Regions from separate parts of the Sporosarcina newyorkensis genome, predicted to be linked through region 2. Evidence: riboswitches for the same ligand, from Rfam matches in the RefSeq annotation. Region 2 holds a riboswitch; each other region holds the start of a gene.

Region 1 (8,200 bases), on a different contig from region 2:
TCGTTTCAACACTTTCTCCATTCCACCAGATTCCAGGCGTCGTACCTTCACCAACGCCGACTAGACCATTAGCCAGTTCCACGTTCACAAGCAACATGCTCTTAGTCGAGACTATTTCAGTCGCAAATTGGTGAGGCCTCTTGATCGGTACGTCTACAATTATCGTGCTGATTTTCCTAATTGAATGTTCCATGACTGATTCCCCTTATCGTTTTATTAAACTTTCTATTTTTTCTTGCTTTATTAAAAAAATCATTGTACGATTGACGTACAAATATACATATATCGTACAACACTATTATAACAAGGAGGATACAATCAATGTCAAGCAAATATTCTAATAATTTAATCAAAAGTGCTGACTTTATACAATCGTTGGAGCGAGGGCTATCCGTCATCCAATCGTTTTCTACTGAGCATTCAACATTAACGGTCAGTGAAGCCGCAGCCATTACCAATTTAAGTCGACCCGCCATTCGTCGTATATTCTTAACGCTCGAAAGTCTAGGCTATCTAACGTCCGACAATGGACGATATGCACTGACAGCTAAGGTACTTTCCTTGGGTTATGCATATCTTTCATCAAAAAACATATGGGAAATTGCACACGACCCTATGGATGAACTTGTCAAACAAACAGGTGAATCTACTTCTATTTCTGTATTAGACCATGACGAGATAGTATATGTAGCACGCATTCATACAAAGCGAATAATGACCATGTCGTTAGGCGTCGGCTCCCGTTTGCCCGCATTCGCCACATCAATGGGGCAAGTTCTGCTAGCGCACTTACCATCCGAGGAGTTGGAAGAGTATTTTGAACAGGCTATATTATCCAGCTATACAAATCACACTATCACCGACAAGAAACAATTAATAAAACAACTGGAACAAATCCGAAAGAACGGCTGGTCGCTGGCAGAACAACAATTCGAAGAGGGATTGAGCTCAGTGGCTGCACCAATTACAAATCGAAATGGCGAGGTTATTGCCGCCATTAATATATCGACACACACTGGAAGAAATAGCAGAAAGGAAATAAAAGAGAAATTGATTCCTCTTTTATTGCAGACGGCTCAGAAAATCAGCGAAGACTTGGCCAGGTCTCCGCACCCCATGAATTTATAACATGCACTAACATACAGTTGCCGGAACACATATGGAAGTGGAATCCTTTTCCACTGAAGAAACTAATTAACAAGGCGTAGAACAATATAAATCAAGGAGGATTATCCATGAACTTAGAAAATGTTTATCTGAATGTCATCAAAGAAAGGTTTAATGGCATTAAACGCCTTGGGGATGATACAATAGATCAATTGACAGAGGATGATATTCATTGGACTTTAAACGAGGCTTCAAATAGTATTGCTGTCTTAGCAAAACATATAAGCGGAAACATGATATCTAGGTCTACAAATTTTTTAACCACAGATGGTGAAAAACCCAATAGGAAACGAGATAGTGAATTCGAAGAGGATTCTCTAACCAAACATGAAATGATCGCAGTTTGGGAAAAGGGTTGGAGTATTCTTTTTGAAACATTAGAAGAACTAGAAGGTGAACATTTGTTAAGGGATGTATATATTCGTGGTAAACGCACTATCGTGCTCGAAGCGTTAGAAAGACAATTGACCCATTATGCTTCCCACATAGGGCAAATCGTATATATAGGCAAACAATTAAAAAATAATACTTGGGTAAACCTTAGTATTCCTAAAAGACAATCAGAAGAATACTTCGAATGATAGATTGTGAGCAGATCCTCTATATCATATAGTTATGAAAGAGCCAAGTTTCCTTTTTTTGTATTTGTAAACATTTTGTCCTCATATAGCGTGTGGTAATTTTGTCCAGCTACAGTATACATATATGCCTAAGAATTAAACAACCTGCTCCATCCTCCGATTCTATTGACTGGGTTATACATTATAATTAACAGGTTTGCCATCACTGCAATAAGGATTCCGCATATGCACACCATTCACAAAAAGTGATACTTTTAAAACTGGCGTGATACTACTTATCAAGTGAGACGGATGCCGAATAGGCCGTCTCATCTTCTTCCACTTTTACCCTTCCAAAAATGCTAATTTATCTGATCGTACCAAAGTTTGTATCGACGATTATTGGGTACAACTAAGTGTATATAAGCAATCTTGCCTTATCGTTTAAAACATTCTTTCCACAATCAACCTCTTCACTACATTACATTAGTTTTAGGAGGAATTATGAAAAAAATCTCGCTAACATTTTATATCACCTTGGTTGCCGTCATAATAGCCGTCGGTTATGGAGTGATTGCGCCGGACCACTTCGAGAGGATGACCTCCGACGTTAAAAATTGGATTGCCTCTTCCTTTGGCTGGTACTATTTGTTGACGGTATCCATGCTGTTTTTCATTTCGGTCTATCTGATCTTTAGCCCCATCGGCAGAATCCGTTTAGGAAAAGACAGCGATCGTCCCCAATTCTCTTTAATATCTTGGCTGGCTATGCTTTTTTCCGCCGGTATGGGAATCGGACTTGTCTTTTACGGTGCTGCTGAGCCCCTATCGCATTATGCAGTCAATCCTGCTACTGCGGGGCCTGAAACAGCGGAGGCTTATAAAGAAGCCATGCGCCAAGCATTTTTCCATTGGGGCTTCCATGCTTGGGCTGTCTATGGGATGACAGCTCTTGCACTGGCCTATTTCCAATTCCGTAAAGGCCAACCGGGATTGATTTCGGCTACTTTGAAACCTATTTTCGGTGACCGCGTCAATGGGCCCCTCGGTATTGTCATTGACGTATTTGCTATCTTTGCTACAGTGTTTGGCGTTGCCACATCTCTCGGTCTTGGCGCTGTCCAAGTCAATGCGGGGCTGCATTACCTTTTTGGTATTCCTGTCAGTTTCCTATCGCAACTCATCATTATCATCATAGTAACGATTTTGTTCTTGGTGTCTGCATGGAGCGGGCTCGGCAAGGGGATCAAAATCTTATCAAATGCCAATATGGTCCTTGCTATTGCATTATTATTTTTCGTCATTGCTTTAGGACCCACATTGCTTATTTTCGATATGTTCACCGACTCGATCGGTGGGTATTTAGAGCATCTTGTTCGCATGAGTTTCCGTACTGCCCCTCTTGATGTTGGGAATCGTGCATGGCTTAATGATTGGACAATATTTTATTGGGCTTGGTGGATCGCTTGGTCGCCATTTGTCGGTATGTTCATTGCCCGGGTTTCGAAAGGGAGAACGATCCGGGAGTTTATGATCGGTTTACTCGTCGTACCAACCGTGTTAAGTATGATCTGGTTTTCTGCATTTGGTACTACAGCAATTGAAACACAAAAGGCCGGGATTATTGATTTAGCTTCCACTGCAACTGAGCTGACAATTTTTGAGATGTTCAGCGGCATGCCGTGGTCTTCTATAATATCCATGATCGCCATTTTGCTTATCATTTCATTTTTCATCACTTCTGCAGATTCAGCTACCTTCGTACTCGGTATGCAGTCATCTTACGGATCGCTGACACCACCTAATAATTTAAAGGTGGTATGGGGAGTGATTCAGTCCTCGATCGCTGTTATTTTATTGTTTGTCGGTGGATTGGATGCGCTGCAAAATGTAGTTATCATCGCCGCCCTGCCGTTTTCCGTTATCTTGATCATGATGGTCACTTCGTTGTTCATGTCATTGAAAGAAGAACGAAGGAAAGTGAAACGTCGGTAAATACAAAAAAGTCACCGGACTCGGTGACTTTTTTGCTTTTATCTATTAATTAATGAACAGCCTTTTCGACCGCTTTCTCAATCGCTTGTTTTAAATCTGCAATAATATCATCTGCTGATTCCAACCCGACAGACAGGCGAATCAACTCTTCAGTCACACCCGAATTCTTCAGATCTTCTGCAGATAACTGCTGGTGCGTAGTAGATGCCGGATGAATGATCAACGACTTCGCGTCGCCAACATTTGCTACATGCGACCAGATTTCCACATTATCAATCACTTTACGACCTGCATCCCGGCCACCTTTAATGCCGAAAACAATAATGGAACCATAGCCGTGCTTCAAGTGTTTTTGCGCCAACTCATACGTCGGGTGTTCTTCAAGACCCGTATACGTCACCCAGTCCACTGCCGGATGTCCCTTCAAGAATGCTGCGACTTTCTGTGCGTTTTCATTATGGCGAGGCACACGCAAATGAAGCGTCTCAAGCCCCTGCAATAAATTAAATGCACTGTCCGGCGCCAAGCAAGGTCCGAAATCACGCAATAATTGAACGCGCAGCTTCGTTGCGAATGCAGCCCCTGCCGTATCGATGCCATATCTCAACCCATGATACGATTCATCCGGTTCTGTGAACCCTGGGAATTTTCCTTGAGTCCAATCAAATTTCCCTGCATCGACCGCCACGCCTCCAATCGTCGTGCCGTGCCCGCCAATCCATTTCGTTGCGGAGTGAATGACTACGTCTGCTCCGAACTCAATCGGATTGGAGCCATATGGAGACGGGAACGTGTTATCCACCAACAATGGAATACCGTTGTCATGCGCGACTTTCGCTACCGCTTCTACATCAAGGACTTGCAGGCTCGGATTACCGATCGTCTCTGCGAATAACGCCTTCGTCTTATCTGTAATTGCCGCTTCAAAGTTTTTCGGATCAGATGCATCCACGAACTTCACCGTGATGCCATAGCGCGGCAGTGTCACAGCGAATAAATTGTACGTGCCGCCATACAGATTGCTGGCCGCCACAATTTCATCTCCCGCGCCCGCAATGTTCAGGATCGAAAATGCGATTGCCGCCATTCCGGATGATAGCCCTACTGCTGCAGATCCACCTTCGATCTGCGCCACACGCTCCTCAAAAACTGCGACAGTCGGGTTAGTAATACGTGTATAGATATTGCCTGCTTCTTGCAAAGCAAATAAATTCTGTGCATGCTCTGTATCTCTGAAAACATATGAAGTCGTACGATGAATCGGCACAGCACGTGAACCGGTTACAGGATCTGGCTGCTGTCCTCCGTGCAATAAAACAGTTTCTGGCTGAAATTTAGTCATAACTATTTCCCCTCCGAATTTATTAGTCTACCTGATGGAATACTGAAAAGCAGAAGAGGGCGTTTTGTCGTGACAGACGTTGGAGGGCTTATCGTAAAAGGGTGCTCTCCCCCTTTTTCGAAAAGACCGAAACGTCCCGAGCAGCTGCCCTCTGCAGCTAGACAATGAGCCTAGTGAGTATACAAAGAAACCCTCTTCCTAAAAATAAGAAGAGGGCTTTGCTTTCGCTCATACCTCTCTTATCTTCCAAACTGTCAACAGTTTGTAGGAAGTAGCACCTTTGCATAACTAGCCGGTTGCCGGGCATCATAGGGCCTAATCCCTCCGCCGCTCTTGATAAGAGTTTGTCTATTCGTTTTCCATCTTGAAAAATAGTATAAAGCCAATACCAACTAAATGCAAGGGTTATTAGTAGAATGTTTAGAAATCATTGTGATTTCTAAAAAATATCCCACCAAATTTTCACTGCAGAGCCCATGATCAATACAGCGAGAATTCCTTGCAACACTTTCGTATTGACTTTGCGACTTACCTTCACTCCAAGCGGGGCCGCCAGCACGCTCGCAATAATCATGACAAGCGCCGGTTCATAGGGAACTTGCCCTGTGAAGAGTTTTCCTGACGCCGAACCGATTGAAGACAATAAAGTGATTGCTAGCGAAGTGGCTATCGTGACCCGTGTAGGAATTTTTAATACAACAAGCATGATCGGTACGAGGATAAACGCCCCTCCTGCCCCTACAATTCCTGCAGCCAACCCAACTAGCAATGCAGTTCCTGTGGCTATCCATTTATTGAACGCAATTTCTTCCACGGGGATGTTATCAAGACCTTTTTGCGGAATGAACATCATCACGGCTGCCAGCACGGCCAATACACCATATACAATGTTAACGGTTGCTTCCGACAGCAGACTGGAACCTGCCCCTCCGATTACACTGCCGATCAATACGCTGATTCCCATATACAACACAAGTGGCTTCAAGATTAGATTGCTCTTGCGATAAGCAAAGACACCTGAGAGAGAAGCAAAGAATACTTCAACTGCCGTAATACCCGAGACGTCATGCGATGAAAAAGCTTCAAAACCAAGTAATGCAGGAATGAAAAGTAACATTGGATATTTGACGATGGCACCGCCAATTCCCATCATGCCGGAAAGGAATGAGCCGACAAATCCAATGAGGAAGATGGTGATGATAAATGTAAAACTCATGATGTTCTCTCTCCCTCCTTCCTAATGAAAGAGGGCAATGGAACACCCTCTTTGCTTAGTTTATCCTTTTTGAATCCAAAATTTAAAGACATCGGACTCTTGTTGCTGGTCCACTACCTTGTGATTTCCTGATGCGGCCCAAGCTGTCAAATCTGCTACAGATCCTTTGTCCGTTGCATGAATTTCAAGGATATCCCCTGCTTCTAGTTCTTTCATCGCTTTTTTTGTCCGTACGATCGGCATTGGGCAAGCCAATCCTTTAGCATCTAAAAATTTTGTCGTGTTCATTTGTATCTTCTCCTTTTGAATCGTTTTTAATTGAAAATAAAATTACAGTTTGTTGTCCCGTCGCTCGACTTCCATTGGCAGAGTAAAGTTCACTGGCACCGCTGTGCCGCTAGGGAATTGCCTTACGCCACGAGCCAGCTAGCGAAGTTCATGCTAGCAGTCTCATGGCAACGGCCGACCCCGCAGTTGCGGCTTCGCTGGAATGGGTAGGTATCATTATGTTGTGTTTAAAGTAGGCAATTCCGAGTCTGATGTCTAGTCTGAAATGGTCTTGCTAGAAAAACACATCGGTTAACCCCCACTCAAAAAAAGTAGGCGCCTCACAAGCGGGTATACGGAGCGATGTGACAGGCAGGCGTTCTTCCAGAACGGCACATTGCGGGAGCCATCCGCAAGCGCCGAAGTGGGTTCGATTACAACACCTTATCTCACCGCACAGCGATTCGGTCCGATTTCCATTTCGCGTTGTGTTTCTTCATCCGGTTGGACCTTGCCCATATTTGTCTGGCGGATTTCTTGATACGCATTTGGCTGTGGCGGTAGATTGCCTGTCACCAATTCCCTGAATTGCTCCTCATCCTCGATATTCAAGCCATGATTTCGTTCATATAACACGCCTAGCTTCTCTGCAACACTACCGTCGTCATTCAGCTCATCCATAATCATGAAATGCGCTGGAAGTACGATCAGTTCTTCGGATAACTCTTGGTAACGGCTGTATAATGATTCACGTAAATCACCTACCCAATCCTCTGCCAACCCTGCCAAATCAGGACGGCCAATCGAATCGATGAATAAAATATCCCCTGTCATCAAATAGCTGTCATCCACAATAAATGAAGTAGAACCAATTGTATGTCCAGGTGAATATAGCGGCTGGATATCAATTTTCGTTTTACCGATCTGGATAGAAGCCTCCTCTTCCAATGCTGCGAAATTGAATGTCACTTCTTCTGCGTCTTTCGGCGGCAACCAGTATGTTGCACCCGCTGCTTCCGCCAACTTGCGACCACCGGAAATATGGTCTGCATGCAAATGGGTGTCCAAGACATGTGTAATTTTAACTCCAAGCTGATCAGCAAATTCCGAAAATACATTCGTCATACGCGTAGCATCCACGACTGCCGCTTCTCCATCGGAAGTGACCATGTAGGACAGGCAGCCCTTACCGATTCTTACGAATTGATAAAGCTCTCCTCCAGACTTCAAATCTCCAACTTTCACCGGCTCTAAATGCTCGCTCCAAGCTTTCATTCCGCCTTGCAAATACGCAACGGAATACCCTTCCTCATCGAGCATGTCCGCCACCATGATGGAAGATCCTTCTTTCGCACACACTACAAGTATTTCCTGATCTTTCGGAAGTGAATCCTCAATTTCTTCAATACCATCCAACAATTCAAAATAAGGGACGTTCATATGGCGTACTTGCTTCCCATCAATCTTCCAATCCTTAAACGCATCTTCATTACGTACATCGAGAATAAATAACGGTTCTTCACGAATCACTTTTTTAGCGACTTCACTTGCTTGAATGGCTCTCATTATTTCGTACCCCCTGTTGTATTTTCTGTATCTCCATTCCATCCCGACATGCCGGGAACCACGTTTGTAACAAACTCAAAACCAGCT
Region 2 (8,200 bases):
TTCGTATATTCCCAGATTCGTTTATTGCCAAATTCCTTCAACTCTTTAACCAAATCTAGATCAATTCCATCTTTATCATAGATATAGCCATCAGAATCACTACATGCTACGACGTTTGCACCAAGCTGCATTGCTTTTTCCATAGCATACGTGGACACGTTCCCTGAACCTGATACGACCATCGTCTTTCCATCCAATGTAAGTCCATTCTCTTTAAGCATTTCATCAACGAAATAAACTGTCCCATATCCAGTAGCTTCTTTACGTCCCAGACTTCCGCCATGATCCGGATTTTTCCCTGTCAGGATGCCAGCTTCATAGCCGCCTTTAATTCGATTATATTGACCGAATAAATAACCTATTTCACGTTTCCCAACGCCGATATCCCCTGCCGGCACGTCAATATCAGGACCAATATGCCTGCTTAATTCCGTCATGAAACTTTGAGTAAAACGCATGATTTCACGATCCGACTTGCCTTTAGGGTCAAAATCAGAACCACCTTTACCTGCCCCAATCGGCTGACCAGTTAACGCATTTTTAAAAATCTGCTCGAAAGCCAAAAACTTCATAATACTAGTATTTACTGACGGGTGAAAACGTAATCCGCCTTTATAAGGTCCCAGATCACTGTTAAATTGTACACGGAATCCTCTATTCACATGCACTTTCCCCTGATCGTCTTCCCAAGCTACGCGGAATGAAATGATTCGTTCAGGTTCTGTGATCCGCTCAAGAATACCATTTGAAATAAATTCGGGATGCTTAGCAAAGACAGGACGGAGGGAATCAAAGATTTCTCTTGTCGCCTGCAGAAATTCCTTTTCGTCAGGATTCCTTTTCTTTACTAATTCATATACTTCATGAACATAATCGTTTGCTCGTTTACGATTATTAAATTGGATTTCATCTATCTTTGTCATTTGCGCCCATCCCTTTCCCTGGTGTTATTCGAAATACATCGACTGAGTAGTCGCTCACTTTACTCAGTAGAAGTTATCCATAAAGGACGAGTTCTACTGAATAAATTGAATTTCTAATGAATTGAATTTCAATTGTTCGAAATATTTCTTTGTATTCCAATATTATTACTGAAATCAAAGCAAGATACAAGAATTATTTGTAATTTAAGCAGAATGCTTTTACTTTTGTGTCAATTTTATGTATTAGAACTAACTTCTTCATTTACAGTTGACTGAATATAGTGTATTATTAATCTATTCAAACAATCAATGTGAAGCGGTTAGTTTAAGAGCATTCGCATGAGCGGGAGAACCAATACGAAAAGAAAGAGGCGAAGCACCATGACAAAGAAAAACAATCCAATACGCTCCATTTTAGGAGCCAATCTGCTCCTTATCATGACTTTTGCTTTCCTACCTGCTTTACTCGTAAATCCGGATATGGATGTTTTCCAAAATGCGATGAAGTTGATTACTAACGAATAGACGATCACGTAAATGAGCCTTTCCTGAGTTTAGGGAAGGCTCATTTTTTCACCTTTTGCGAATGGTAAACCGATCTTCCAACAGCAACCAATTCTGCGGGAAAGCCAAGCCAAGCTTCCAGTACATAATCCCACGCAACCTAAATTCTTTCAGCAAATCAAATTTCGCATTGATGCTTCTTGCGTCTTCAAACCACACTTCATGTTCAGTTCCTTGTTGGTCATAGTACGTAAAGTGAGGAGCTTGAGCTACCGCATCGTATTCAATTGAGACTTTTTCATTGATGGCTAAATTTGTTGCCATTCTTGGACTCAAGGCCACAGCCGGCTTACTATCAGCTTGCCCGAATGGGGCGGACCAATCATAGCCATATAAATTTTGTCCCAAGAAAATCTTATCGCGTGGAATTTGGCTCACTGCATATTCAACGACTCTCCTGACAGGACCAATTGGACTGACAGCTTGCGGAGCGCTATACGTATATCCCCATTCATACGTCATCAAGACAACAAAATCACAGATTTCGCCATGTGCTTTATAATCATGGGCTCCATATATACCCGTCGTCACTTCTCCTGCTTTCGGAGCAAGAGCCGTCGAAATTGTTAATCCTGCCTTATGGATTTGATCGCGTGCATTGCGCAATAATTGATTATATAATTCACGATCTTCCGGGAATAATAATTCAAAGTCAAAATGAATATCTTTATAGCCTATCCTGTTTGCCGTCTCAATTGCATTTTGAATCATCCGATTTTGCGCGGCCTGATCGGTAAATAGGGCGTGGGCCAGATCAGCGCTGAATCCATAGTTTTCTAAGTTGGTCAACACCATCATATTTAATGCACCTGCATTTTGGGCGATGGTCGGAATGTCATCAAGGGGTGGTTCTTTAAGTGAGCCATCACGTTGGACTTCATAGCTGAACATTGCCAAATATGTAAGCTGTCCGACGCGTTGTCTGACTTCCGTGATCATCTGTTGGCTTACCGGATTGCGGGGCTCCACGTATAATAGAGAGTCGATCGGCGTCTTAGGCGGTTCAGGAATGTAAAGACGCTGACCTACCTGCAAAATGCCCGCCGGATTAATATTATTAATCTGTGCGAGCCGTTCGACTGATAGACCATGAGTCTGCGCAATCCTATAAAGACTGTCTCCAGGCCGAACCCAATAATATGTTCCAACAATCGGTATGACTAACGCTTGTCCAATCGCTAACTGCGAGGCATCTTCCAATTCGTTCGCTTGTGCAATTTGTTCATAGGGAACACCATAGATGTTTCCAATTATAAAAAGACTCTCACCAGGTTTCACTACATGAATCTGCATGTGACTCCACTACCTTTCTCATGTTCTCTAACCAAGATATGGTGGAGTCAATGGAAATATGCTTGTTTTCCGAAGTCCGTAAATCTTCGAGTAGTCCATAGACCATACTTCGTATTCCAAATGCATAATTTCACGAAACCTCCTCATACTACCGTTGATGTAAATGACTATTAAAGGAGGATATGTATTTGACTAATCAATTCGAAACATCTCAACACATGCACGACGGAGCAGTCCCCCCCTCTATGAATCATGGCGGCCATGAACTTTTTGACGTTCACGAAGTATTGAACACTGCAGTTGGTGCATTGAATCAATCCATGATTCTTCGTCCGCACGTAAAAGATCCAGAACTCTTAGATATTCTGGACCGACAGTACCGTTTTATGCTTGATGAATACAATATTACGGTTGAATGTTTCAAAACAGGAAAAGACCCATCACACCCTACGCAGAGTTATCAAATGAAAGTTGGCAGTGATTTTGTCTATGGCATGAAGGAAAAGGCGCCTTCAAAACCAATTCAATCGACAAACGAAATATCTGATGAAATCATCTCCGGCTTTTTGCTCGGTTCTGCAAAAAAAGGGGCCACTGGGAAAGCAGCTGCTGCTTTGGAGACGTGTAATCCAGTCGTTCGTCGTGTGCTTGCAGACTCCATACCCAACTGTATAGAAATGGCGTATGAATTGTCGATTTATCAAAATAAACATCACTATTATCAAGTCCCTCAGTTGAATACTCAGGACATGAACATCCTACTCAACTCATTTGCCCCCTCGCAAGGACAACCCAGCATGCCAAAAAACCTTCAATAACCAGCTAAAAGCAGACTTTTGTCTGCTTTTTTGCTTTCTCCCTCATTGTATTTGTATACTGTAAGAATACAGACAAATGAAGGGGTGTATTTATGAAAGTTGCCATTTTTGACTTTGACGGCACGTTGTATACGAAAGAAACCTTTAAATTGCTTATGGAGCAATTGAAGAAACACCCGAGTTACCAGCGTTATTACGGAAAATTCTACAGATCGATTTTACCTTTATATATCTGTTACAAACTAAAATTACTGCCTGAAACCGAAATGAAAGAACGATCCATGAAGCTGTATTTGAAGGCTCTTGAATCTTTAACAACTGCACAACTAGAACAATACTTCGAAAATATGCATGAAGAAATGTTAAACGATTTCAATGAAGATGTCGTCAACAGATTAGCTCGACATCAAGCAGAAGGTCATCATGTATTGTTAGTTTCTGGTGCTTATACTCCCTTTTTGACTGCAGTCACGAGCCATTTGTCATTCGATCGTATTATCGGTACTGAAATCCCTTCATGCGGCGAACAGATTACGATGGACCAACCATTTCTACATATCCAAGGAGAGCGTAAAAACGAACAAATCGAAAAAGCACTTCAAGGTAAATCGATTGATTGGGAGAACAGCTTTGCTTACGGAGATAGCATCTCCGACTTGCCTGTGTTAGAGCAAGTCGGCAATCCTGTAGCCGTCAGACCCGATCCGAAACTTGCAGCCATAGCAAACCAACGAAATTGGGACATTTTATGATGAAAGCTGAAAAGCCCTGAATTCGGCTTCAGGGCTTCAAGCTTCAAGCATTCTTCAATGTATTAACATATAAGTTTCCATCGGTTTGAATTTCTGCATACAGCACATGCTCCGGCTTTCCGATGCCTTGCAGTTCCAGTTGTTGTTTCAACCATACATCAGTCAGCTTCAATTCACGCATATTTTCCTCTTGTACTTTTCCGTCGGTAATAATTTCGGTCGGAATATATTTAGGTTTAGGAGAAGCCACTTTGACATCTTTTTTCGTCGCCTTCTCTTCGCCCGGCTTAAGCATTATGCTCAAGTTTCCATTCGTTTCGAAAATCGCATAATTGACATCTTTCATGGAAAAAACGGCTTGTTCCCGAAGCATCATATTCAATTCATTGAAATTCAAACGCAGCTTACTTAACGAGCCTTCCACAATCTTTCCATCCTGAATTACGATGATTGGCTTATCATCCAGCAGGACACGTAGTTTTTTTGATTTAAACGTTAAATAATTGGCAAGTATCGTCAATACTGCCCATAGGATCATACCATATAACCCATTTAAGAACGGCGTCTCGGACTCCCCTGCCAAATTGGCGGCAATCGAACCGATCGTGATACCTGTCACGTAATGGAAGAAAGTCAATTGAGATATTTGTTTTTTTCCCATGAACCGGGCCAGGATCAGAAGGACGATAAAGGAAATAACAGTCCGCAAAGTCATTTCCCAAAAAGACAGCTCCAAAAACTCATCCATATTCACAACGCACACCTCCATTGAGTGGAGTATGTGTGAAATGCGGGAAACTATACTTTCATAAGCTTATTTCAATCCCAAACGTATGGCGTTGCTTGATAGACATAGTAGTTCAACCAGTTCGAGAATAACAAATGTGTATGTGAACGCCAAGTATTCATTGGTTCTCTCGTCGGATCATCATTCGGGAAATAATTTTCAGGTACATCAATATCCAATCCCTTTTGGACATCTCGCCCGTATTCTTCAGCCAATGTATGTGCATCATACTCTAAATGTCCTGTCACCATTATGTTTTTTTCATCATTAGAAATCACAATGAATGCACCCGCATCATCCGATACAGATAGCAGTGTCAAATCCGGATGCTTCTCAATTTCTTCTATGGAAACAGCCGTGTGACGTGAGTGAGGAGCAACAAATACATCGTTAAATCCTCTTGCCAAATTGACTGTTTGGTCCGTGATATCGTGAGAAAAAATCCCAAAACATTTCTTCGGCAACTCAAACTTATCAATGCCGTAATGATGATAAAGTGCGGCTTGCGCGCCCCAACAAATATGCAAGACAGAGGTCACATTGGTTTTTGTCCACTCCATGATTTTCTCTAATTCCTTCCAGTACACTACGTCTTCAAATTGCATATGTTCAATAGGTGCTCCTGTAATAATCATGCCGTCAAACTTGCGCTCTTTCACGTGTTCGAATGTTGTATAAAACGTTTCCAAATGAGTTTGACTGACATTTTTGGAAACATAGGTCGCCGTATTTAAAAACGTCACGTTTACTTGCAAAGGCGTATTACCAAGTAATCGTAATAATTGAAGTTCTGTTTTTTCTTTTTCAGGCATTAAATTCAGAATCAAAATGTTCAGCGGCCGAATATCTTGCTCCGTCGCCCGATCTTCATCCATGATGAAGATTTTTTCTTTCTTCAGTAACTCACCTGCAGGTAATTGTTTCGGTATATTAATCGGCATATTTCTTCCCCCTTGGCTATTCATTCGGCCTGTTTTTACAAAATAAAAAACCTCTTTTCCTGTAGATAAGAAAATGAAGGTTTAGGACCACAGTTCTTATCTCTCAAGACAACAATCTTGTTGGAGGTAGCACCTTCCTGTTTACACAGAGGTTGCTGAAGCTTCATCAGGCCAAATCCCTCAGCTTCTCTTGATAAGTAGTATTTAGTTAATATCATTTCACGAAAATGATTTACTGACTATTATAACATTAATAAACTAATTGTATAGTCAAATTTTCAAATAGTTCTGCTCATTCCAATCTCGTAAATTGTAGACCGGAAATATTTGTGTATAATAGGAACTACCAACTACTTTTTAAAGGAGGAACTCATGAGATCTTTAGGCATTGTTCGCAAAGTAGACCATCTTGGCAGAATAGTTATTCCGAAAGAACTACGCAAATCTTTGCAATTAGATAAAGGCGATCCCATTGAAATTTTCGCAGAAGAAGATCGAATCATTTTGAGAAAGTATCAAGTGAATAAGGCATGCTTCATTACTGGTGAAGTAACGAACGAAAACAAAGAACTATCAAACGGATTATTCATAAGTCCTCAAGGCGCGAAAATCCTTCTCGAACAATTACAGGATTATGTTTAAATAATAACAAGCCAACCATCTCCTCGGATCGTTGGCTTGTTAGCATACATCAAAGTAATAAAATTTGGTTGACTTCAGAGTGAAAAGCGGAACAAGTGAATATAAGTTTGTAGCCCGGAGATTGGCTCCCCGCGGAAAGCCATCCTCCCGGAACCTGGATCAACGGTTCTTATACCCACTCACCCTCTGCTCACAAACTATTGATAAACTCTTCAATCTCCTCTTTCGTCTTGCGATTCTTACTGACAAAACGGCCTGTTTCCTTGCCTTCACTGAATGCGATAAAGCTTGGGATGCCAAATATATCGAGCTGAGTGCACAAGTCAATAAACTCATCTCGGTCGACATAAATAAATTGGTACTCGGAAAATTCCGTTTCCAGTGTTGGTAAAAACGGCTCGATCACTCTGCAATCAGGACACCAATCTGCAGAAAACAAGAAAATCACTCGCTCTTCTTGCTTCAATTGTTCGAATCGCTCGAAGGACTCTAAGTTTTTCATCTTACATTACCCCTTTACTTGAATAGTATGGCACTACTATAACATTGATTGGCATATATCTTCTCTTCTCACGACTTATGCTATTTCCTAATACTCCATAGTAAAAGTTACTTATAATCCGCTTTTATCTCTCAAACACGAACGTTCACAAATCATTCAATAATTTACGTTCGCCTTTATTAGTTTTTCATTTTTTTCCGAAAAGTAATTGACAATTACTTTTGACGTGTTATGATTAGTTCAAATTTAATACACGCAAAACAATTTTGACGAAGACATACCTTCCTGTAAAAGAATTTTCTAGAGAGCTGATGAATTGGTGAGAGTCAGTAAATTCTTGGGATGGCGGCACTTCCGAATTGCTTGGCTGAATAGTTCAGTAGGCCAATCCGTCACATGCACGTTACGCATGCTGAATGAAGGCTGCTTTTGCAGCAAAACAAGGGTGGTACCGCGTTAGTTTATTGAGCTTTTCGCCCCTTACGTATGTAAGGGATGGAAGGCTTTTTTATTTTTCCTAAAAGGAGGTAAGCATAGAACGTACATATGGGATCAACTCTATAAAATTCATTTTGAAAACTTTACAACAATAAAAACTACTGAAGGAGAGAATGATTATTATGGCTTTTAAAGTACTTATTAGTGACCCACTTAGCGAGGACGGTATTTTTCCATTACGACAAGCAGAAGGTTTTGAAATTGTGATCGATACAGATTTGACACCTGACCAACTGAAGGATCGGATCAAAGGTTTTGATGCTCTTCTAGTACGTAGTCAGACAACTGTTACGAAAGAATTGCTAGATTCTGCTGATCAATTGAAAATTATTGGACGTGCAGGTGTAGGTGTCGACAATATCGATTTGGACGCAGCTACAGAAAAAGGGATTATCGTCGTCAATGCTCCTGATGGAAATACAAATTCAGCTGCTGAGCACACGGTAGCTATGATGATGGCGATGGCTCGTAAAATTCCAC
Region 3 (8,200 bases), on a different contig from region 2:
AAAGACTCGAATGGGAAAGCAAAGTTAGATAGTGCCAAGCTATTTCAAGACGGTTCTATTCAAGGGTTGACTGGCGCATTGCGTAAACCTTACTATTGTGATGACGAGTTATACGGTGAATTAATTTTTCATCAAGATACTTTAAATTCTTATGTCCTTGATTTCCATAAGCGTGGTTTTCGTGTTACAACGCACGGGAATGGTGATCAGGCAATTGGCTCGATTATTGAAGCGTACAAATACGCCCTTAATTCCAATACGAAAATAGACCATCGACATCGCATTGAACACGTACAAACCGCTACTGTAGAGGACTTACAGGAAATGAAAAAACATGATATCGCCGCCTCTTTCTTTATCAATCATGTGTACTATTGGGGGGATCGTCATAAACGAATATTTTTAGGACCTGAAAGAGCAGAACGCATGAACCCCTTAAAAGATGCCTCAGATTTAGATATGCTTTATACATTACATTCAGACTGTCCAATCACTGCCATTTCCCCCTTATTTTCTATCTGGGCAGCGGCTAATCGTATTACACGGGAAGGTAAGGTGTTAGGAGAAGGCCAAAAGATAGATGTCTTAGAAGCTATAAAATCAATGACTATATATGGAGCACGATTAAACTTTGAAGAAGACCAATTAGGTAGTGTAGAGGTTGGAAAATTAGCGGACTTTGCTGTACTTGATCGAGACCCTACTGCAATTGATCCGTTAGAAATTAAAGACATTTCAGTTGAAATGACTATTATAAACGGAGAAGTAATTTATGAAAACACAAAACAAGTTGCAACAAACTTATAAATAAAAAAGAAGACTCCCATTTAGTGAGGAGTCTTCTTTTATTTACCAGCCCTTGCTGACTTAAAATGAAGTGAATATAACTCAGGATTATAATCAGCTATACAATATTCAACCAAATCACCATTCACGTCATATACAAATCGCTCTAAGTGTAAAGTATAACAATCTTCAGGAAGATTAAGTAATTCCGCATCTTCAATTGATATTTTTTGAGCGGTAATCTTTTCATCAGCTTCATGAAGCCGAATAGACAGTTCTTTCTCCATTAAATCATATAGTGTTCCATGGCTAATATCTAGATTTGCCAATTGTAGACCTATATTAACAGGATAATACTGTGTTTCGATCGCAAGTGGCACCTCATTTGCATAACGAACACGCTTAATCAGATACGCATTCTCTAAAGCAATCGCCTTATTTAATTCCTCAGGAACTACTTCAATTCCATGTTCAATTAGTTTAGTACTAGGAATCTTGTTCATACGCTCAATCATTTCAGTTGTACTAATAAAATTCCCCTGCCAATAATGAACAGGATGTTTTGAAATAAATGTTCCCCTACCATGTTTTTTTTCTAGTATTCCATCGATAACTAATTGTGAGATAGCTTCTCGAACAGTGCTTCTGCTCACATTATATGTTTCCATTAATTCACGTTCACTTGGTATTTTCTCCTCAAATAGACCTTGCGTTATCTTTTGTTCTATACTCTTTCTAAGTTGTATATGAAGCGGCACTGGACTGCTAGGATTGATCACGCTAATTACCTCCTCAGAATTCACAAGGAAAAATTTCCTACGTGCCTATATACTTATATGATACCTTTTTAATCCATGAGTGTCTAATTTCCGTTGGGGCAAATGTTTTATTACGCTAATTAGGAAGGCCTAATTTACCTTATTTGGTTTAATGAGAAGACATACATTTTGATGGGTATGATTATGACAAGTGAGTTCTATGTGTCTGTCGTGAATTGACAGAACAAGTAGATTTCCTTTTATACTCCATGGCTAAAAAGTACGTATTTTTATGGTTCACGCTTATTCCATAGAAACCGCCGGATATGCCTTTATGTTTCACTTTTCTGCTTCAACAAAAGCACTTAACTTGGATTTCAATCCACACTCTCTATACAGAGAATGACTGCGATATATTGTGTTCATCAATACTTTAAATACTATATAGTGCAGTTAAAATCGTATTTCCCTAGATATGCAAACTAATATTCCTGATTTAAAGAGGATTTTGCTGTTTTTTTGCGCAAACCTCTTAGGGAATTTATGGGCACTTAGGGTCGCACTTTGTGATTCTCTCAATTATATCACACGTTATCAATTCTTTTTAAACTTGTATTTGACTAGTACCGATAATCCCGTAGAGGCTTCTTCCTTAGAGAAATAGATAGACCATGTAAGTAATTCAGGAAATGTTCAAGTTGTGTGATGAACTGGTACGACAAAATCATACTCAGATACAATCTATCATTTATTTATTGACAATTCTTTTCTACATGGTATATTGAGTTCTAACAACTTAATATTTTGAAATTTCTTATCTAGAGAGGTAGAGGGACTGGCCCTTTGAAGCCTCGGCAACGGACTTTTATAAGAACTGTGCCAATTCCAGTAGCATAATGCTAGAAGATAAGATGAGCAGGTAATTCCAATTTGTCTACCTATCCCTCTTCTTATTTATTAGGAGAGGGTTTTTGAATTTGGGAATTACCAAGGACATAAATTAATTTCGGTCCTACATTTTAATTAAAATTATAAAATAAGGAGTGGGTATTGATGGTAAAGACATTAGTCAAAGCGCCGTTTAGAGCGGATCACGTGGGGAGTCTATTACGACCGGAAAGAATTCATCAGGCAAGAAAGGATTTCCAAGAAGGAAACATTTCTTCACAAACGCTGCATGAAATCGAAACAGAGGAAATTAAACATATCGTTGATAAGCAAATCGAAGTAGGTTTGAAAGCAGTGACAGACGGAGAATTCCGCCGCAGATTTTGGCATACGGATTTTCTTGAGCATTTAAACGGAGTGGAAGGCTACATCCCGGAAGAAGGCTTTTCATTCAAAGGGGAAGAAACGGAAAGATACGATGTACGGGTTATCGGGAAAGTCTCCTTCAATCAGGACCACCCACACATAAAAGACTTCATCGAATTTAAAGAGATCGTCGGGGACCGTGCCATTGCCAAACAAACGATTCCGAGCCCCAACCAATTATTTAACGCGGGCATCCGCAACCCGGACATTTACCCGGACATTGAAGAATATGCAAAAGATATTATCAGTACGTACCGTGAGGCAATCCAAGCCTTTTATGATGCCGGGTGCCGGTATTTACAGTTGGATGATGTATATATCGCCGGTCTCAATGCTCCCGAAATTCCATTTAACGACGGCGGTCATTCCCGCGAAGAGTTAATTGACTTAGCATTGCGGGTAGCCAATGGGGTGTTGGAAGATAAACCAGAAGACTTAATTGTAACGACTCATCTTTGCCGCGGTAACTACCGATCTAATTGGGCTTTTGAAGGCAGCTATGCTAAAATCGCCCCTGTCTTATTTGCAAAGGAAAAAGTGGACGGATTCTTCCTGGAATACGACGATGATCGTTCCGGAGACTTCAAACCATTGGAATACATACCAAACGGCGGTCCCCGAGTCGTGCTCGGTGTATTCACATCAAAACACGGTGATTTGGAAAGTAAGGAGAATATTAAAGCACGTGTGGAAGAAGCAACAAACTATGTCCCATTGGAGCAATTATGCATCAGCCCTCAATGTGGCTTTGCTTCCACTCATCATGGCAATATTTTAACCGAAGAAGAACAATGGGCGAAGTTGAAATTCATTGTGGATATTTCCAAAGAGATTTGGGGATAAGAATTGAGCGAACGGCTTACATAGCTGTTCGCTTTTTTGGGTTTGTTCGAGGTACCAGGTCCCCACATATGACTTCTTGGACAACTTCTTTTTGGATTGAGATAAAAATCGTACTCCTTACTCCTTTTTCTCCGCCCCTTTAAACCTCGGAAAACCAACCAAAATCGCGATTACACAACAAATTCCCATCAATACTGGATAAAATGAATACATGATAATGCTCACCGGTGAAATGGCAGCGAGCCCCGAAGCAGCAAGCATTTGTACACCATAGGGCAAAACACCTTGCCAAACGCTAGAGAACGTGTCGAGCAAACTGGCCGACTTGCGGGGATCGATCTCATATTCATCCGCAATATGCTTCACGACCGGTCCAGTTATAATAATGGCGATTGTGTTATTCGCGGTCGCAATATCCGCTGCACTCACTAAACCCGCAATACCAAATTCGGCACCCTTTTTCGTTTGAATCTTACTCGTAATCATGCGCAATAAATAATCAATACCACCGTTATGCTGAATAATCCCAACGATGCCGCCAATTAAAATCGATACCATCGCCAAATCCTCCATCGCGACAACACCGTCAGCGATTGCCTTCAGATAGCTTTGCAAGTTGTAGGAGCCGTCCATCAAACCAATCACACCAGCAATAATAATCCCGCCTGCTAACACGATTAACACATGTGTGCCAGCCAAAGCACCGACTAAAACAGCCAGATATGGCGAAATTTTTACGAATTGGTACGGGTGGTTACCTGTTAGATCAGCTGTATTGCCGTGCGTTAAGAAGCCAAGAAGAATCATCGTCAAGATCGCACCCGGCAGGACAATAAAAAAATTCACTTTAAACTTATCTTTCATTTTCGTATGCTGCGTCCGGACCGCTGCAATCGTTGTATCCGAAATCATGGACAAGTTATCCCCAAACATCGCGCCACCAATAACAGTCGCCATGGCAAGCGCCACCGGAATATCCGTCTGACTGGCAATACCCACTCCGATCGGTGCCAACGCGACAATCGTTCCCATCGAAGTCCCCATCGAAATAGAGATGAAGCAGCCAATAATAAACAAACCGACCATGAGTAAATTCGCTGGCAACATCGACAACCCAAGATTGACCGTTGATTCAACAGCACCCATTCCCTTGGCGACACCTGCAAAAGCACCAGCCAAAAGAAAGATGACCGCCATTAAAAGGATATTTGGATGCCCTGCGCTCTTCATGAAAATATCAACTTTGGTGCCGAAAGACTCCTTTCGATTCATCACAAGCGCAAGTGCTGCCGCAATGAGAATGGCAACGTTCAGCGGCATGATAGAAAAATCTTTTGTAACGATACCTGAGCCGATGAAAAGAATTACAAAAACAATGAGCGGTAAAAACGAAAGGTGACTTCCTTTTTTCATGGTGTTGTTTGACATATCTATTCCTCAATTTCTTATCGTATATGGTAAGCATATTAGTTTACCATATATGAGGGGCGTTTCGACAGCGGTTTTACTTTTTCCGTTCCATTTCTCATGCTTGTCTGTGCGCAAAACAGACATGACTATTTCGATAGGCGCGTTTGCTTATTCATCCACGGGGCCTGTTTTAGTTTTGTGGTGTCTAGGCAAGTTAAAACCATTTCTATGCTTATGCAACAGTAGCGACTTATTCGTATAGCTCGCATAATCTTTAAGTTTGGAAAGGTTTTAAAATTGCTTTTGAGTATTTGAATCTCCACCTCGGCTGCACTTTGATTTTGACCATGCAGAATGTCTTTTATTTGAGCAATCAATTTCTGCTCAAATAAGGAAATTAGCACTTAATGAGTTAAGTCATTCAACATTCACATTACTCTGGCAACCGATCGGATAATACAAGAACACTCCAAAATCGTTCTAGACTTCCACCTTCTACTTTCGTATATTAGAAGAGCCGCCCTCTACATCACCATTACACAATTTTTATATTTTAAGGTAGTCATTAAAATTTCGATTGATGAACAATTTAATACTATAATTGAAATCAACTTCTACCAACTGGTTAGAATGATTCAACTGAAATAATCTTAAGCGATTTATTAAAGGTTGTAATTTATCATTCTTTAATAATTTCAGCACCAAGGCAATCTTAGCCTTTTTCTTGGTCCCCGGAGCAACCGGATTATCTAATATGAGACCGACCATGCCTAATAGCAAATCAATTAACTCTACTCCAATTTCTTTTCCCTTCGAACGATAATGGCATTCAGTTATGACAAAATACTCTCCTCGATAAAGTGAGTGTATGTTCAGAGTATCTTTCACATGCACATCGAGATGTTTGGAGCGATACTCGGTCGCATCCTCGATAAATATTTTTGCATGCAGCTGATTTTGTTCACCATATCCTCTCAACAAACCATAAAAAATTCTTTCAGGCAACTTTGTGTAAATCATATCACTTAGGATTTTCTGTTTTGAGGAGTAAGCTGATGTGAACAATCCTGCTTGGCTATCTAGCTTATTTCTTGAATAATGTATAATGTTTATTTGTATGTAAGGGACTAAAGGTTCTAGCAGCTCAAATAGTAACTCTATTCCCTCCCGATCCTTAGAGTAGCCTCCATAACTTGTCCAATGAAATTTGTACTTATCATTTAGCGCATGAATGTCAGCGTGGTTAGGATGATTGTAAACAATTGAAGGAATACTAACTGCCCCCATTAATTGAATGGGATCTTGTTTCTGTTTACCGCTTTCATCGAAGCAAATAATGATCTCTGTACTTTTAGTTCCATTCACAAAACCCACCACTTTCTTGACAGACTGTATGTATACTTGTTAAGATTAGTAACATAATAATATGTATGCGTATAACTCGTGTCATTTGAACACGCGTTAGCGTATCTCGTGAAAGAAACTCATGCCACTCGCGCATGCGTTTCTTTTTTTCAGAAAAGGAACTTTTTGTCCCCACTATATCACACCTGTTCCATATATTGTTTATCGAAAGATTCAATATCCATGTGACTTTCAGATTGAATGTCATACCTTTGAATAAATACGCGTACCAAATATAAACATTAAACAACGACAAACAAGTGGAAGGTGGCATTCAAACCAGCACACTTCCTATTGGACCCTACGCTTCTTTATTTTTCCAAATTCACTTCATGTGCATTCTTGTAGACCTAAGCAATCTACTCAAATGCCTTTTGATTAATTACAGTGAATTAATTCTTTTGTGCTGTCATCTGCAATAAATCAGTAAGGGATTGCGGATTAGTAAAATTGAACAACTACTATTATTTAAGACAGATAGTTCTCCAACGACATAATCGCATTCTGATGTTCTTGCATTTGCTTATCCAACCTCTCTTGCTCATCAGCTAACAATCGATGCTCTGCGGCGTACTGAGCAATCTCTTTCATCCCATGCAACTTGCGCTCGATCTCTGCAAGGATACGATCTTGCTGCTTAACCCGCTCCAGTTGCTGTTTAAGCAGTTCGAGTTCCTCTACGGAGTTTTCATACATAGATGTCGTCTTCCTTTAAGTTAAGTAGTACTTTTTATATCGGCTGATCAGGCAGATTATCTACTGGAAACAAGCTAGATAATCTGCCTGATGATCCAAGTAGGATTAAGCCGTCAAACATAAGATAATAGAACGAACATCCCCATTAACTGGTGAATTTAATGGAGGTTAGCAAACAATTATATCATCGGATTTGCGGGAAGTTGCTGGGGGATGGCTGTATAACGAAGCAAAGGTATCGAAAATCGAGGTTTCAATTCATTCACCGAATTGAAGATTTTGACTAGGCAGAATACTGCTATTCATAACTAAAAGATTTTTTACCGCTCACTCCCCTGTTTATAAATGAGTTGTAGATCCACGTCTCAAACAAATTTCTCGGAATGCTACACATTACAATCAAAGGCGCATGAAGTAATTACCGAGCTATATCAAACGTGGTAACCTGCCGGCAAGAAGGAAGTGCCTTTTCAATTCCTAAATCACTATTTAAACGAGGAGGCATTGTCTTGCTGGTATCAGGATGATGAACATCTAAAAGTTGTGAACGAAAAACGGTTTCGAAACGAACGACTATCTACTTACCATCAACGATTTCCCTTTTAAAGTCGACTGTGGAGATGAATGAAAAACTAAACAAGTTGGATACACTTATTTGTCATGAGGGTAAAATTGTTTGTAACGCTTCATTGTTTAAGCTAATTACAATATATTGTGCTGTAGTGTCAGAAATGAGTGCTTATCAAATTAGAATTCAAGATGTCCAGCGCGAAAAACTAGCTAGTATACGGCAACAAACTGGGTTAACGGGAAGCCAGCTAGTGGATTATTGTTTTAGAGAGTGAAATTTATGTAAGTCTGAATTATATGACAGTTACACTTCCCAATGATGTTTGAAATTCAGAATTGAGGATTAGTTGTGCGGGAACCTAGTAACTTTTTAATAAAAGCTTCAATGGCGTCAGAAAGATGACACCACTAAAGCCTCG

Evidence for each region. A riboswitch is a leader RNA that binds a small molecule or an ion and turns the genes downstream of it on or off. The one in region 2 is predicted to bind S-adenosylmethionine.
Region 1: another riboswitch for S-adenosylmethionine. It lies ahead of B5D59_RS08280 (O-acetylhomoserine aminocarboxypropyltransferase/cysteine synthase family protein); the one in region 2 lies ahead of metA (homoserine O-acetyltransferase MetA).
Region 3: another riboswitch for S-adenosylmethionine. It lies ahead of B5D59_RS06230 (5-methyltetrahydropteroyltriglutamate--homocysteine S-methyltransferase); the one in region 2 lies ahead of metA (homoserine O-acetyltransferase MetA).

Annotation. Positions count from the first base shown of each region.
Region 1 is NZ_FUYJ01000003.1:332,872-341,071, forward strand. Features, by position in the region: gene B5D59_RS08260 (muconate/chloromuconate family cycloisomerase) at 1-193, opposite strand, end outside; gene B5D59_RS08265 (IclR family transcriptional regulator domain-containing protein) at 322-1,128, shown strand; gene B5D59_RS08270 (DUF1572 family protein) at 1,236-1,748, shown strand; gene B5D59_RS08275 (glycine betaine uptake BCCT transporter) at 2,232-3,722, shown strand; gene B5D59_RS08280 (O-acetylhomoserine aminocarboxypropyltransferase/cysteine synthase family protein) at 3,772-5,064, opposite strand; SAM riboswitch class I at 5,301-5,407, opposite strand; gene B5D59_RS08285 (sulfite exporter TauE/SafE family protein) at 5,504-6,280, opposite strand; gene B5D59_RS08290 (sulfurtransferase TusA family protein) at 6,341-6,568, opposite strand; gene B5D59_RS08295 (MBL fold metallo-hydrolase) at 6,992-8,113, opposite strand; gene B5D59_RS08300 (sulfurtransferase TusA family protein) at 8,113-8,200, opposite strand, start outside.
Region 2 is NZ_FUYJ01000006.1:48,485-56,684, forward strand. Features, by position in the region: gene gdhA (NADP-specific glutamate dehydrogenase) at 1-923, opposite strand, end outside; gene B5D59_RS18240 (hypothetical protein) at 1,305-1,448, shown strand; gene B5D59_RS11970 (glycoside hydrolase family 18 protein) at 1,497-2,780, opposite strand; gene B5D59_RS11975 (spore coat protein) at 2,963-3,598, shown strand; gene B5D59_RS11980 (HAD family hydrolase) at 3,691-4,350, shown strand; gene B5D59_RS11985 (DUF421 domain-containing protein) at 4,394-5,098, opposite strand; gene metA (homoserine O-acetyltransferase MetA) at 5,170-6,078, opposite strand; SAM riboswitch class I at 6,172-6,278, opposite strand; gene B5D59_RS11995 (AbrB/MazE/SpoVT family DNA-binding domain-containing protein) at 6,451-6,720, shown strand; gene B5D59_RS12000 (thioredoxin family protein) at 6,911-7,222, opposite strand; gene serA (phosphoglycerate dehydrogenase) at 7,843-8,200, shown strand, end outside.
Region 3 is NZ_FUYJ01000002.1:410,996-419,195, reverse strand. Features, by position in the region: gene B5D59_RS06240 (amidohydrolase) at 1-807, shown strand, start outside; gene B5D59_RS06235 (GntR family transcriptional regulator) at 846-1,565, opposite strand; SAM riboswitch class I at 2,356-2,457, shown strand; gene B5D59_RS06230 (5-methyltetrahydropteroyltriglutamate--homocysteine S-methyltransferase) at 2,598-3,701, shown strand; gene B5D59_RS06225 (Na+/H+ antiporter NhaC family protein) at 3,819-5,129, opposite strand; gene B5D59_RS06220 (DUF3800 domain-containing protein) at 5,658-6,476, opposite strand; gene B5D59_RS06215 (hypothetical protein) at 6,984-7,211, opposite strand.